3 linked regions of the Methylomonas sp. 11b genome follow. The protein of the gene in region 1 interacts with the protein of each later gene in a pairwise test. Links are inferred from orthologs where the notes say so. Each region holds a gene or a part of one and is shown on either strand. Other genes may lie near its edges. The genes, in order: METH11B_RS0111765, ftsA and ftsZ.

What was found.
Region 2: the proteins of METH11B_RS0111765 (region 1) and ftsA interact in binary tests that used the Escherichia coli proteins (3 or more experiments, as listed by UniProt). The link is inferred for Methylomonas sp. 11b from one-to-one orthologs.
Region 3: the proteins of METH11B_RS0111765 (region 1) and ftsZ interact in binary tests that used the Escherichia coli proteins (3 or more experiments, as listed by UniProt). The link is inferred for Methylomonas sp. 11b from one-to-one orthologs.

Annotation. Positions count from the first base shown.
Region 1 is NZ_KI911557.1:2,440,522-2,445,086, reverse strand. What follows is about bases 812-3,777. They hold METH11B_RS0111765 (rod shape-determining protein), read left to right. Parts: upstream 812-1,755; coding sequence 1,756-2,799; downstream 2,800-3,777. Other genes in these bases: mreC (rod shape-determining protein MreC), read left to right, coding at 2,967-3,777; gatC (Asp-tRNA(Asn)/Glu-tRNA(Gln) amidotransferase subunit GatC), read right to left, coding at 1,354-1,641; gatA (Asp-tRNA(Asn)/Glu-tRNA(Gln) amidotransferase subunit GatA), read right to left, coding at 812-1,345. In the rest of the region: more of gatA, read right to left, coding at 1-811; more of mreC, read left to right, coding at 3,778-3,863; rod shape-determining protein MreD, read left to right, coding at 3,850-4,338; mrdA (penicillin-binding protein 2), read left to right, coding at 4,345-4,565. UniProt on the Escherichia coli protein: Forms membrane-associated dynamic filaments that are essential for cell shape determination. Acts by regulating cell wall synthesis and cell elongation, and thus cell shape.
Region 2 is NZ_KI911557.1:3,440,934-3,445,234, reverse strand. What follows is about bases 1,347-4,301. They hold ftsA (cell division protein FtsA), read left to right. Parts: upstream 1,347-2,188; coding sequence 2,189-3,415; downstream 3,416-4,301. Other genes in these bases: ftsZ (cell division protein FtsZ), read left to right, coding at 3,439-4,301; METH11B_RS0116540 (cell division protein FtsQ/DivIB), read left to right, coding at 1,425-2,168; METH11B_RS0116545 (D-alanine--D-alanine ligase), read left to right, coding at 1,347-1,438. In the rest of the region: murB (UDP-N-acetylmuramate dehydrogenase), read left to right, coding at 1-491; more of METH11B_RS0116545, read left to right, coding at 488-1,346. UniProt on the Escherichia coli protein: Essential cell division protein that assists in the assembly of the Z ring. May serve as the principal membrane anchor for the Z ring.
Region 3 is NZ_KI911557.1:3,438,118-3,442,682, reverse strand. What follows is about bases 1-2,966. They hold ftsZ (cell division protein FtsZ), read left to right. Parts: upstream 1-886; coding sequence 887-2,047; downstream 2,048-2,966. Other genes in these bases: lpxC (UDP-3-O-acyl-N-acetylglucosamine deacetylase), read left to right, coding at 2,156-2,966; ftsA (cell division protein FtsA), read left to right, coding at 1-863. Also shown: more of lpxC, read left to right, coding at 2,967-3,082; METH11B_RS0116520 (VPLPA-CTERM sorting domain-containing protein), read left to right, coding at 4,024-4,565. UniProt on the Escherichia coli protein: Essential cell division protein that forms a contractile ring structure (Z ring) at the future cell division site. The regulation of the ring assembly controls the timing and the location of cell division.

The sequences.
Region 1 (4,565 bases):
GGCCAACCGGTTTGCCGTCAATACAGCCGGCCGGAATTGACATCGCCGGCAGGCCGGCCAGGTTGATGGCTATCGTGTAAATGTCTTCCAGATACATCCGAATCGGATCGCTGGTTTTTTCGCCGATGCGGAAGGCGGTACTGGGCGTGACCGGGCCCATCAACACATCGACTTCGCTCAAAGCCCGTTTGAAGTCGTCGCTGATCAGGCGGCGCACTTGTTGCGCTTTCAAATAGTAAGCATCGTAATAGCCGGCCGACAGCGCATAGGTGCCCATCAGGATACGGCGTTTGACTTCCGCGCCGAAGGCTTCGCCGCGCGAGCGAGTGTACAGGTCAGTCAAGTCTGCCGGATTTTGGCAGCGGTAACCAAAGCGCACACCGTCGTAGCGCGACAGGTTGGACGAGCATTCGGCCGAGGCGATCACGTAATAGGCAGGGATCGCTAGATTCAATTTAGGCATGTCCACTTCTTTGACTTCCGCGCCCAGCTTTTGATATTCGGCGATGGCGGCCTGAATCGTAGAGGCCATTTGGCTGTCGAGCTCCGCGCTGAAAAACTGTTTCGGCAGGCCGATTTTCAAGCCTTGCAGGCTATCGTTCAGGCTGGCGCTGTAGTCGGGCACAGCTTGATCGACACTGGTGGAATCTTTGGGGTCGAAGCCGGCCATGACTTGTAATAACAGGGCTGCATCTTCCGCGCTACGGGCCATTGGTCCGCCTTGGTCCAGACTGGACGCGTAGGCGATCATGCCGTAACGCGATACGCGGCCGTATGTCGGTTTTAAGCCGGTGATACCGCACAGCGCCGCCGGTTGGCGAATCGAGCCGCCGGTGTCGGTGCCTGTCACGGCAGGCGCCAGACGCGCCGCGACTGCCGCCGCCGAGCCGCCGGACGAGCCGCCGGGGACGCAATCGGTCGCCCAAGGGTTGCGCACCGGGCCGTAAAAGCTGGTTTCGTTGGACGAACCCATCGCAAATTCGTCCATGTTCAATTTGCCCAGCATCACCGCACCGGCGCTGTTGAAGTGATCAACAACGGTGGCGTTGTAGGGTGCGATAAAATTGTCCAACATTTTCGAGCCGCAGCTGGTTTTAGTGCCTAGCGTGCAGAAAATGTCTTTTTGGGCGATGGGGATGCCGGCAAGTGGTCCGGCGTTGCCAGTGGCCAGCAGTTGATCGGCGGCTCTCGCTTGTAACAAGGCGCTTTCTGCGCTAACGGTGATAAACGCATTTAGGTCTTGGTGCTGGCTTATGCGGTCCAAGAAGAATTGGGTGAGTTCAACGCTGGAAAATTCTTTACTGCGCAGCCCGGCTGCCAGTTCGCTAAGGTTTTTTTTGTGCATAATCGTCCTTAATCGATGACTTTCGGAACCAGGTACAATCCGGCTTCGGTTTGCGGGGCTATGGATTGGAAATGGTCGCGTTGGTCGGTCTCTGTCACCGCATCTTCGCGCAGACGTTGCATTTGATCCAAGGGATGCGCCATTGGCGTTACGCCGTCGGTGTTTAACTGGCCCATCTGGGTCATTAATTCCAGTACGCCGGATAGGTCTTTTGCATAGTGTTCGACATCTTGTTCAGCAATGCCCAGCCTTGCCAGGTGAGCGATTTTTTTAACGTCATTCGCCGTTAACGACATTCTTCTAACTCCAGGTTTTCTTAGTAAAACTATGATACTTTATATCTTGCTCAAATACCTGCTTGATTGTTAAAGTAGTGGGATTTTCCGTGTGCGCTTAGGGTACTGCTTACAATGTTTAAAAGAATTCGTGGCCTTTTTTCCAATGATTTGTCGATCGATTTGGGTACGGCAAATACGTTAATTTATGTTCCAGGCCAGGGAATCGTACTCAACGAGCCTTCCGTGGTGGCGATCAAGGAAGACAAAATTCGCGGCCAAAAAACCATCGCTGCTATCGGGGCGGATGCCAAAAGCATGTTGGGCCGCACGCCCGGTAATATCACCGCTATTCGGCCGTTGAAAGACGGCGTGATTGCAGACTTCGCCGTCACCGAGCGCATGCTGCGGTTTTTTATCAAAAAAGTCCACGAAAACAAGCTGTTGCGGCCCAGTCCGCGGATTTTGATCTGCGTGCCTTGCGGCTCGACCCAGGTTGAACGCCGCGCGATTCGTGAATCGGCGGCCATGGCGGGTGCTAGAGAAGTGTATCTGATCGAAGAGCCGATGTCCGCTGCTGTTGGCGCCGGTTTGCCGGTGGATACCGCGCATGGCTCCATGGTTTTGGACATAGGTGGGGGCACCTCGGAAGTGGCGGTCATTTCTTTGAACGGTATTGTTTATTCCGCCTCAGTCCGAATTGGCGGCGATCGCTTCGACGATGCCATCATCAGCTATGTGCGCCGCAACTATGGCACCTTGATCGGCGAAGCAACAGCCGAAAAAATCAAACACCAAATTGGTGCTGCCTATCCCGGTAGTGAAGTGCGCGAGATGCAGGTCACCGGCCGTAATCTGGCCGAGGGCGTGCCGCGCAGCTTTTCATTGAACAGCAATGAAATTCTGGAAGCCTTGCAAGAACCATTATCCGGCATAGTCAGCGCCGTTAAAGTGGCGTTGGAACAAACTCCGCCGGAACTGGGCGCGGACGTGGCCAGTCGCGGTATTGTGTTGACTGGTGGCGGTGCTTTGTTGAAAGATATTGACCGTTTGATTTCCGAAGAAACCGGTTTGCCGGTCTACATTGCCGATGATCCGCTGACCTGCGTGGCCAGAGGCGGCGGCATGGTGTTGGAAATGTTGGACTCTAAAGGTGCTTCGGCGTTCTCTCTGGAATAAGCGCTGAGCTGAAGTATCTCTAAAAGGCCGCTGTAATCGCGAAAAGCGGTTACAGCGGCCTTTTCTACGAAATTTGTGCCGCTCGGCGATGAAAGTGCCTTGAAGCGGAAGTCCATATGCTTACTTTCGCGTCAATTGACGCCGGTCTTGATTGTTAGAGGTTTGCCATAAAACTCTTATTTGCTAAAGGCCCTTCACTTAATACCCGTTTACTGGTGGCATTGCTGGTATCAATTTCGATGTTAGTGATTGATTATCGTAGCGAGCGTCTGGACCGGTTGCGCTCCTTGTTATCGGTGTTCACTTATCCATTACAGTCGCTGGCCAGTCTGCCGGTGGATTTTTACCAGACAGTGTCCGGAACGGTCATTTCTTTTGTGGAACTGCAAAAAGAAAACCGCCGCTTGAAAGAAGCTCAGTTCGTCAACGATGCGAAATTGTTGAAGTTCGCGGCCTTGGAAAAGGAAAACACTCGTCTGCGGATGTTGCTGGAAAACTCCTTTCAGCTTGGCGAGCAGGTGCTGGTAGCCGAACTGGTTTCGGTAAAATTGGCGCCTTACGAACATACGGTGGTAGTCAACAAAGGCTCGCGTTTTGGTGTGCATCCGGAACAACCTGTTTTGGATGCCAACGGCATCGTCGGCCAAGTGGTGCGGGCCTTACCGTCCAGCTCGGAAGTGATGCTGATCACCGATCCCGATCATGCCATCCCGGTACAAGTCAACCGCAACGGCTTGCGTACCATCGCTTTCGGTACCGGCCAACCCAACCGTCTGCATTTGCCGTTTCTGGCGAATAACGCCGATATTGTGCCGGGTGATTTGTTGGTTACCTCTGGGCTTGGCGGGGTGTTTCCGGCCGGTTATCCGGTGGCGGTGGTGGATAAGTTCGAAGCCAGGCCGGACAAATCCTTTGCCAATATTTACGCCACGCCAAAGGCGGAACTAGATAAAAGTCGCGAATTTTTGATCGTTTGGAGCCACTCCACCCCGGTTGTGCTAGGGGAGTCGGCGAAAGCCGCGGTCGAACCTGAATCCAAGGATGCAGAACATGTCGCGCCTTGATTTTGCCGCCACCGTTTACTTCATCGCTACCATAGGCGCGGCGATGGTGCTGCGGGTAATGTCGCTGTTTCCCAGCATGGATGTGTTCAATCCGGACTGGATCGTACTGGTGTTGATTTATTGGTCCATTGCCTTGCCGGAACGGTTTGGCGTATTCAGTGCATGGTCGATAGGCTTGTTGACTGACGTGTTGACCGGTCGCTTGCTGGGCCAGTACGCCTTGATCTATGCGCTGATTTGCTATTTCAGTATCAACGAGCATCGGCGTTTGCGGCAATTTCCGATGGTGCAGCAATGCTTGTTTGTGTTTTTGTGTTTGTTTGCGTCGCAGAGCATTATTTTCGGCACGGAAAGCATGCAAGCCGGCAACCGCTTGTCGCTGTCGTTCTGGTATCCGGTGTTATCCGGGACTTTGGTATGGCCGCTGGTGTTTGTGGTGTTGCGCTATATCCGGGTGATGGCGCGCATCTTTTAACGGGGCATGGATAGAAAATTCGCCATCAAGGATCCGCTAGCGGAGAGCCGCTTGTTCCTGAGCCGCATCGTCGCGGCGTTTATCTTGATCCTGTTTTTGATCGCCGGTTTGGTGGTGCGCTTGGTGTATTTGCAGGTGGTCGGTCACGAACATTATGCGACTCTATCCAAGGATAACCGCATCAAGATTTCGCCGTTGCCGCCCACGCGCGGGGTGATTTACGACCG
Region 2 (4,301 bases), 1.0 Mb from region 1 along the record:
GCGCCTTTGGCGGCGAAACCTGGAGCATTGTGGAACGGGTGGAAATGATCAACCCGCGCGGCGCAGTGACCGAACGCGACCATCACGAATTTGAAGTGGCCTACCGTTCGGTAAAAGGTTTGGCCGACGAATGGTTTTTATCTGCTCAGCTGAAATTGAGCAAAGGCAACAGCGAGGCCAGCCAGCAACATATCAAAGCCTTGCTGGAAAAACGCAACGCCTCGCAACCGACCAACAAACCGACTTGCGGCTCGGTATTCAAGAACCCGCCCGGCGATTACGCGGCACGCCTGATCGAAGCCTGCGGCCTGAAGGGCTTTGCAATAGGCGGCGCGGTGGTGTCGGAAAAGCATGCCAATTTTATCGAGAATCGCGGCAACGCCAGCTCTGAAGATATAGAGACCTTGATCGAACATATTCAAACTCAAGTACAAACGCAATTCGGCATCAGTCTGCAAACTGAAGTCTGCCGGGTAGGTGATAAAGCATGAAGCCATTACGCATCAAAAATGCCGCCGATTTCGGCAAAGTCGCGGTCCTGCTGGGCGGTTCGGCCGCCGAGCGCGAAATATCCTTGAACAGCGGCAACGCAGTGTATCAGGCCCTGAAGGCGCAAGGCGTTGACGCGGTCGCGATAGACGTCACCGCTAGCCCAATCGATGCGTTGGCAGGCGTCAAAGCCGACAGAGTGTTCAATGTGATCCATGGTCGTGGCGGTGAAGACGGTGTCTTGCAGGCCGTCTTGCAAGTAATGGGTTTGCCGTATACCGGTTCCGGCGTGATGGCTTCGGCATTGAGTATGGACAAATTACGCACCAAGTTGTGCTGGCAAGGTCTGGGCTTGAGCACGCCGCTTTGGTTCATACTGAAAAACGAGACCGATATTGACGCCTGCATCGCCAAACTGGGATTTCCGGTGATCGTTAAACCAGCGCAGGAAGGGTCCAGCATCGGCATGAGCAAAGCCACCAACCGTGACGAACTGGTCGCCGCACTGCAATTGGCCAAGCAGTATCTATGCGACGTTTATGCCGAGCAGTGGGTGCAGGGTCAGGAATACACTGTCGGCGTGCTGGACGGCGAAGCGCTGCCGGCAATCAGATTGGAAACGCCGAATACCTTTTACGATTTCGATGCCAAGTATCGAGCTAACACCACGAAATACCACTGCCCCTGCGGCTTGAGTGCGGAGCGCGAACAACAATTACAAGCCTTGGCGGTACAAGCCTGTCAGGCATTGGACGTGAAAGGCTGGGCGCGTGTCGATGTATTTATCGACGCTAACGACCGGTCGCAACTGATCGAAGTGAATACCGTACCCGGCATGACCGACCACAGCCTAGTGCCGATGGCGGCCAAGGCGGTGGGGATTAGTTTCGAAGAATTGGTTTGGCGCATTTTGGAAACCAGCATGGCAGGTGCAGGTGAGCCGGTTTAGTGTGATCTTGATGACCGCGCTGTTGATCGGCGGCGGCTGGTGGGCTTGGCAGCAATTCGGCGCCAGCGCGCTGAGCAGCAAGCCGATCCGCTACGTCAAGATTGAAGGCGCGTTCCAATACACCAGCAAGGACAGACTGAAAGAAGTGTTGGCGCCGCAAATGAAACAAGGCTATTACCAGGCAGACATGAATGCAATTCATCAAGCGATTAAAGCCCTGCCCTTGGTAGATAAGGTCGATGTAAAGCGGGTGTGGCCGGATGCGGTGCATATAAAAATTACCGAGCAAAAGCCGGTGGTGCGCTGGGGCAAATCGGCACTGCTGAACAAACAGGGCGATTTGCTGGTACCGGACAATATCGACGAATTTAAAAATTTACCGCTGATTACCGGCCCGGACGGCCAGGAAAAGAAACTGTTGGAGATTATGAAAGGCGTCTACATCGTCTTGAAGGATAAATCGATGCAGCTCGCCGAGTTTCACGTCAACGAACGACGAGCCTGGCGGATCAAGTTAGCCAGCGGCATGGAAATGCAGTTGGGCAGAAAGGCGCCGCTGGAAAATATGCAGCGCTTTCTAAGAACCATGGATTTATTGGGTGAGGAACAGCTAGCCATGATAGCGAGCGTGGATACCCGATACCCGAACGGCTTTGCAGTGACCTGGAAACCGGAAGTCACCAATATCGATTGGAAAGCAATCGTGGAAAAAAACAAAAACCTGATTTAAACGCTTACCGAGCATAAACAATGGCCAAAAAGACAGATCGAAATTTATTAGTGGGGCTGGATATAGGCACGTCGAAAGTCGCTGCCATCGTCGGTGAATACCGAGGTGGCGACGAAATCGAAGTGATCGGTATCGGCACCGCACCGTCCAAGGGCCTGAAAAAAGGCATCGTGGTCAATCTGGAATCGACCGTGCATTCCATCCAACGGGCGATTGAGGAAGCCGAATTAATGGCGGGTTGCCAGATCAAATCGGTGTTTGCCGGTATCGCCGGCAGCCATATCAAAAGCCTGAATTCACACGGCATAGTGGCGATCAAGGAAAAGGAAGTCACCCAACACGACATCGATAGAGTAATCGATTCGGCGCGGGCGGTGGCGATTCCGGCCGATCAGAAGATCCTGCACATCCTGCCGCAGGAGTTTGTGATCGACCAACAGGAAGGCATCAAAGAGCCGATCGGCATGTCCGGCATTCGTTTGGAAGCCAAGGTGCACATGGTCACCAGCAGTGTCAGCGCCGAACAGAACATCGTCAAATGCATCCGCAAATGCGGACTGGATGTGGATGACATCGTGTTGGAACAACTGGCTTCCTGCGCGGCGGTTTTGACCGACGACGAGAAAGACTTGGGGGTGTGTCTGATCGACATCGGCGGCGGCACCACCGATATTGCGATTTTCTCGGAAGGTGCGATCAAGCATACAGCGGTGATTCCCATCGCCGGCGATCAAGTCACCAACGACATCGCCGTGGCGCTGAGGACGCCGACCAAAAACGCGGAGGAAATCAAACGCCAATACGCTTGCGCGTTGACGCAATTGGCCGATCCGCAACAAACCATCGCGGTCCCCAGCATCGGCGACCGTGAGCCGCGCAAGATCTCCGCGCAAAACCTGGCGGAAATTGTCGAGCCGCGTTACGAAGAATTAATGCTGCTGGTACAAGCAGAGTTAAGAAGAAGTGGGTATGAAGATTTAATTGCGGCCGGCATGGTAATTACCGGAGGCAGTTCGCAAGTAAGAGGATTGGTCGAGTTGGCGGAGGAAATATTCCATATGCCGGTTCGCATGGGTGTACCGCTGCATGTATCCGGCTTGACCGATGTAGCGGAAAACCCGATTTATTCGACCGCGGTGGGTTTGTTGCTGTATGGCAAGGATCATCACGGCCGGGCGTTAGGCATGAACGATGATGGCGCGGATCTGTTATCAAAAATCAAGAGCTGGTTTCAAGGAAATTTTTAATTTTTTGTCTGGAGGGTGTGAAAATGAAATATGAATTATTGGATAGTAGCGGCACCGCGGTTATCAAGGTCATCGGCGTCGGTGGTGGTGGTGGCAACGCGGTTAATCACATGGTGGAAGATGGTATCGACGGCGTGCAATTTATCTGTGCCAACACCGATGCCCAAGCCCTGCGGGAAATGAGCGTAGAGTCCATTGTGCAACTGGGTGTAGAACTAACCAAGGGCCTGGGAGCAGGCACTCGTCCTGAAGTAGGCAGAGCCGCAGCGGAAGAAAATCGCGACCGCATCCGCGAAGTAATTGCTGGCGCCGACATGGTATTCCTGACTGCCGGCATGGGCGGCGGTACCGGTACTGGTGCTATCGCGGTATTTGCCGAAGTAGCCAAAGAACTGGGCGTACTGACCGTAGCCGTCGTATCCAAACCTTTTGATTTTGAAGGTTCCAAGAAAAAAGGCGTGGCCGATGCCGGCTTGCGCGAACTGGAAAAACTGGTCGATTCATTGATCATCATTCCAAACCAAAAATTGCTGCCGACTTTGGGCAACAATAAATCGCTGGTGGAAGCGTTCCGAGCGGCTAACGACGTATTGCGCGATGCGGTGCAAGGTATTACCGAGCTGATTACTCACCCAGGCCTGATGAACGTCGACTTCGCCGACGTCAAAACCGTGATGTCCAATATGGGCAGCGCGATCATGGGTACTGGCGTCGCCAGCGGCGAAAACCGCGCGCGTTTGGCAGCAGAAAAAGCCATTGCCTGCCCTTTGTTGGACGACAACAATCTGCAAGGCGCACGCGGTATTTTGGTGAACGTTACCTCCAACGGCGACTTGGGCTTGAACGAGTTCGACGAAATCGGCAGCATCATGCATGCATTCGCTTC
Region 3 (4,565 bases), 1.0 Mb from region 1 along the record:
CGGCCGATCAGAAGATCCTGCACATCCTGCCGCAGGAGTTTGTGATCGACCAACAGGAAGGCATCAAAGAGCCGATCGGCATGTCCGGCATTCGTTTGGAAGCCAAGGTGCACATGGTCACCAGCAGTGTCAGCGCCGAACAGAACATCGTCAAATGCATCCGCAAATGCGGACTGGATGTGGATGACATCGTGTTGGAACAACTGGCTTCCTGCGCGGCGGTTTTGACCGACGACGAGAAAGACTTGGGGGTGTGTCTGATCGACATCGGCGGCGGCACCACCGATATTGCGATTTTCTCGGAAGGTGCGATCAAGCATACAGCGGTGATTCCCATCGCCGGCGATCAAGTCACCAACGACATCGCCGTGGCGCTGAGGACGCCGACCAAAAACGCGGAGGAAATCAAACGCCAATACGCTTGCGCGTTGACGCAATTGGCCGATCCGCAACAAACCATCGCGGTCCCCAGCATCGGCGACCGTGAGCCGCGCAAGATCTCCGCGCAAAACCTGGCGGAAATTGTCGAGCCGCGTTACGAAGAATTAATGCTGCTGGTACAAGCAGAGTTAAGAAGAAGTGGGTATGAAGATTTAATTGCGGCCGGCATGGTAATTACCGGAGGCAGTTCGCAAGTAAGAGGATTGGTCGAGTTGGCGGAGGAAATATTCCATATGCCGGTTCGCATGGGTGTACCGCTGCATGTATCCGGCTTGACCGATGTAGCGGAAAACCCGATTTATTCGACCGCGGTGGGTTTGTTGCTGTATGGCAAGGATCATCACGGCCGGGCGTTAGGCATGAACGATGATGGCGCGGATCTGTTATCAAAAATCAAGAGCTGGTTTCAAGGAAATTTTTAATTTTTTGTCTGGAGGGTGTGAAAATGAAATATGAATTATTGGATAGTAGCGGCACCGCGGTTATCAAGGTCATCGGCGTCGGTGGTGGTGGTGGCAACGCGGTTAATCACATGGTGGAAGATGGTATCGACGGCGTGCAATTTATCTGTGCCAACACCGATGCCCAAGCCCTGCGGGAAATGAGCGTAGAGTCCATTGTGCAACTGGGTGTAGAACTAACCAAGGGCCTGGGAGCAGGCACTCGTCCTGAAGTAGGCAGAGCCGCAGCGGAAGAAAATCGCGACCGCATCCGCGAAGTAATTGCTGGCGCCGACATGGTATTCCTGACTGCCGGCATGGGCGGCGGTACCGGTACTGGTGCTATCGCGGTATTTGCCGAAGTAGCCAAAGAACTGGGCGTACTGACCGTAGCCGTCGTATCCAAACCTTTTGATTTTGAAGGTTCCAAGAAAAAAGGCGTGGCCGATGCCGGCTTGCGCGAACTGGAAAAACTGGTCGATTCATTGATCATCATTCCAAACCAAAAATTGCTGCCGACTTTGGGCAACAATAAATCGCTGGTGGAAGCGTTCCGAGCGGCTAACGACGTATTGCGCGATGCGGTGCAAGGTATTACCGAGCTGATTACTCACCCAGGCCTGATGAACGTCGACTTCGCCGACGTCAAAACCGTGATGTCCAATATGGGCAGCGCGATCATGGGTACTGGCGTCGCCAGCGGCGAAAACCGCGCGCGTTTGGCAGCAGAAAAAGCCATTGCCTGCCCTTTGTTGGACGACAACAATCTGCAAGGCGCACGCGGTATTTTGGTGAACGTTACCTCCAACGGCGACTTGGGCTTGAACGAGTTCGACGAAATCGGCAGCATCATGCATGCATTCGCTTCCGAAGACGCCGACATGAAAATCGGTATGGCGGTCAATCCAGCCATGGGTCAGGAAATTAAGGTCACCGTCGTCGCCACCGGCATGGGCGAAAAAGCCAAGCAAGCCGCTTCGCCAATCAGCTTGGTGAAAAAAGTCGCGGCCGGCGAGATCAATTACGATCAATTGGACAAACCGACCATCGTCCGCCAGCAAAAACAGGAATCGGCTCGGGAATCTCGCTTTGGCGCGCAACCTAGAAACGATGTGGACCTGGATTACTTGGACGTACCGGCCTTCTTGAGACGCCAAGCAGACTAAGGGTCGCTTGCGGCACGTCTATGAGGCAGCTGAGCCAAGTTCGGGGGGAGCTATCGCATAATCTGTGATAGACTCCCCGACTTTGTTTTACCTATTTGTCGGCATTTCATGATTAAACAGCGTACTTTAAAAAACACCATCAGAGCCACCGGCGTCGGTTTGCATACCGGCGATAAGGTCTATCTGACCCTGCACCCCTCCGAGCCCGATACCGGCATCCGTTTTCGCCGCGTGGATTTGGAAACGCCGGTGATGATAGCCGCGCGCCCAGAAAATGTTGGCGAAACCAAGCTGTCCACGACTTTGGTCCGCGACGGCGTTAAGGTGTCCACCGTCGAACATTTGCTGTCGGCTTTGGCCGGCTTGGGCATAGACAACGCGATTGTCGATGTCAGCGCCGCCGAAGTACCGATTATGGATGGCAGCGCCGGACCATTTGTGTTTCTGTTGCAATCGGCTGGCGTGGTCGAGCAGGATGTCCCCAAGCAATACATCCGCATCAAACGGGCAATCCGCGTGGAAGACGGCGATAAATGGGCCGCGTTCGAACCGTTCGATGGCTTTAAAGTCACCTTTACCATCGATTTCGAACATCCGGCGTTTTCCGAACATCTAAAAACCGCTGTGATGGACTTTTCTTCGACTACGTTTGTGAAGGAAGTCAGCCGGGCCCGCACTTTCGGTTTTATGAAGGACATCGAGTTTTTGCGTGAAAACAATCTGGCGCTGGGCGGCAGCCTGGATAACGCCATCGTGGTGGACGACGACAAAGTATTGAACGAAGACGGTCTGCGTTATGCCGACGAATTTGTGAAACACAAAATCCTCGATGCCATCGGCGACTTATATTTGCTGGGCTACAGCCTGATCGGCGAATATCAAGGCTTCAAATCCGGCCACGCGCTGAACAACAAGTTGTTGCTAAGTCTAATGAACGACAAAGACGCCTGGGAAATGGTGACTTTCGAAAATGCCGAAGAAGCACCCATATCCTTCATGCATTCCGCGCAAACTTCGGCTAGAGCTACCGGCTAAGACCAACCCCGCCAAATACCCGGAATAAACGGCGGAGGCCCAAGCCTCCCCGTCCCTTCCAGCCAATTTTTAAAGAATTTTCCAGCTAATATTGCCCTAAATGAGTAGCCATGGCCCTTTCAGAAATGGCCGACTCTCTAGGCTGGCTCTAATTCATCTGCTCATCCCGATGGCAAAGTCTATCCCTGCAAAAAGTAAGGGATATAACTCAAAATACGTGAAATAACTCATCCCCTAGTATTAAAGCCAGCTGGAGCCCCGGAAAACAGCCACGCTTATTGCAGCCCCACCATCTCAAAGCAAACCATTTATCCCCTTGTTTTATATATAAATATTCATACAAAAAAGCTGACCACCCACACTTAGCGTTATTCTGGCGCATATTTTGCTTAGCTATTAATGCTGCACCCTCTGGGCGCAGCCAACAAGTCGCCACACTCGTCGCAAGGCGGGGCCGGAAAGCTGCGGATCTGATTCAGATAGTCGAGCTACCTCTTTTGAGCAGGCAAGAGAAGGGATTAGCGGGTCGATATGGAAACGACGACAACTATCCCCTAGCAGTCGCTCACTGGTCAGGAATAGTTTGTTATATCACCTGATTGGTCTGAACCCATTGTTTAACACACTGTGCAAACTAGCCCGGTATTTCAAACTCTTTGGACTGCTTCTCTCGCAAACATAGCGCGGCATGATCAATCCGGGAATATTGAAATACTTAGTGGTTTTAAGACCGTTCAAATTGCGCGGGAAGCCGTTGGTCAAACGGCCAGCCCTAGGCCCTTACCGTACGAACAGGATCGAACAGTAAGAGCCTGGCATCGCGGCAGCGGGCACATGTGCGTTAGACAACAACTCGTAAAGGGAAATACGAAACCTTGAATGTCGCCGGTAGAGACTACCGGTAAAAATCTACGTCTTACTCTATTTAAAGGAATTGAATTATGTCTGTTAACACTAGAAATGCCCAAACCTTAAAAAAGGTGGCTGCAACACTTGCCATTTCACTTTTAGGCCTAAGCAGCGCACAGGCCGAGGTCGTAAACGGAACCATCTATAAGACCGTCGACCCGGTTCACGGCGCCGGTACCACAATCGATTTCTATTCGTTTTCGTTGTCATCGGCTGCCAATGTTGTCATCGATGTGCTGGCGAATGAAGGCTACGCAGCGGGCTGGGGCGCACATCCCGGCGCCTATGTCGATATCAACGGCGACGGCGAACTAACCCTGGCGGATAGCCAATTCCGCATTTTTCAGGATACGGTCTCACTCACTACGGAAATAGTCAGCGGCGACGACAGTCCAGCCTACACCATACCTGGCAATACCGGCGGATGGGCCGACGGCAGCTTGTTGAGCCGAGACTCCTATCTGGCGACTGCTTTGGACGTAGGCAATTACATTATTGCTTTTGGAGATTACTCTCTCACCATTGAAGAAGCCGTGCTGGGTTTCAATAAGGGCGACACGATTACCGGTGCAAC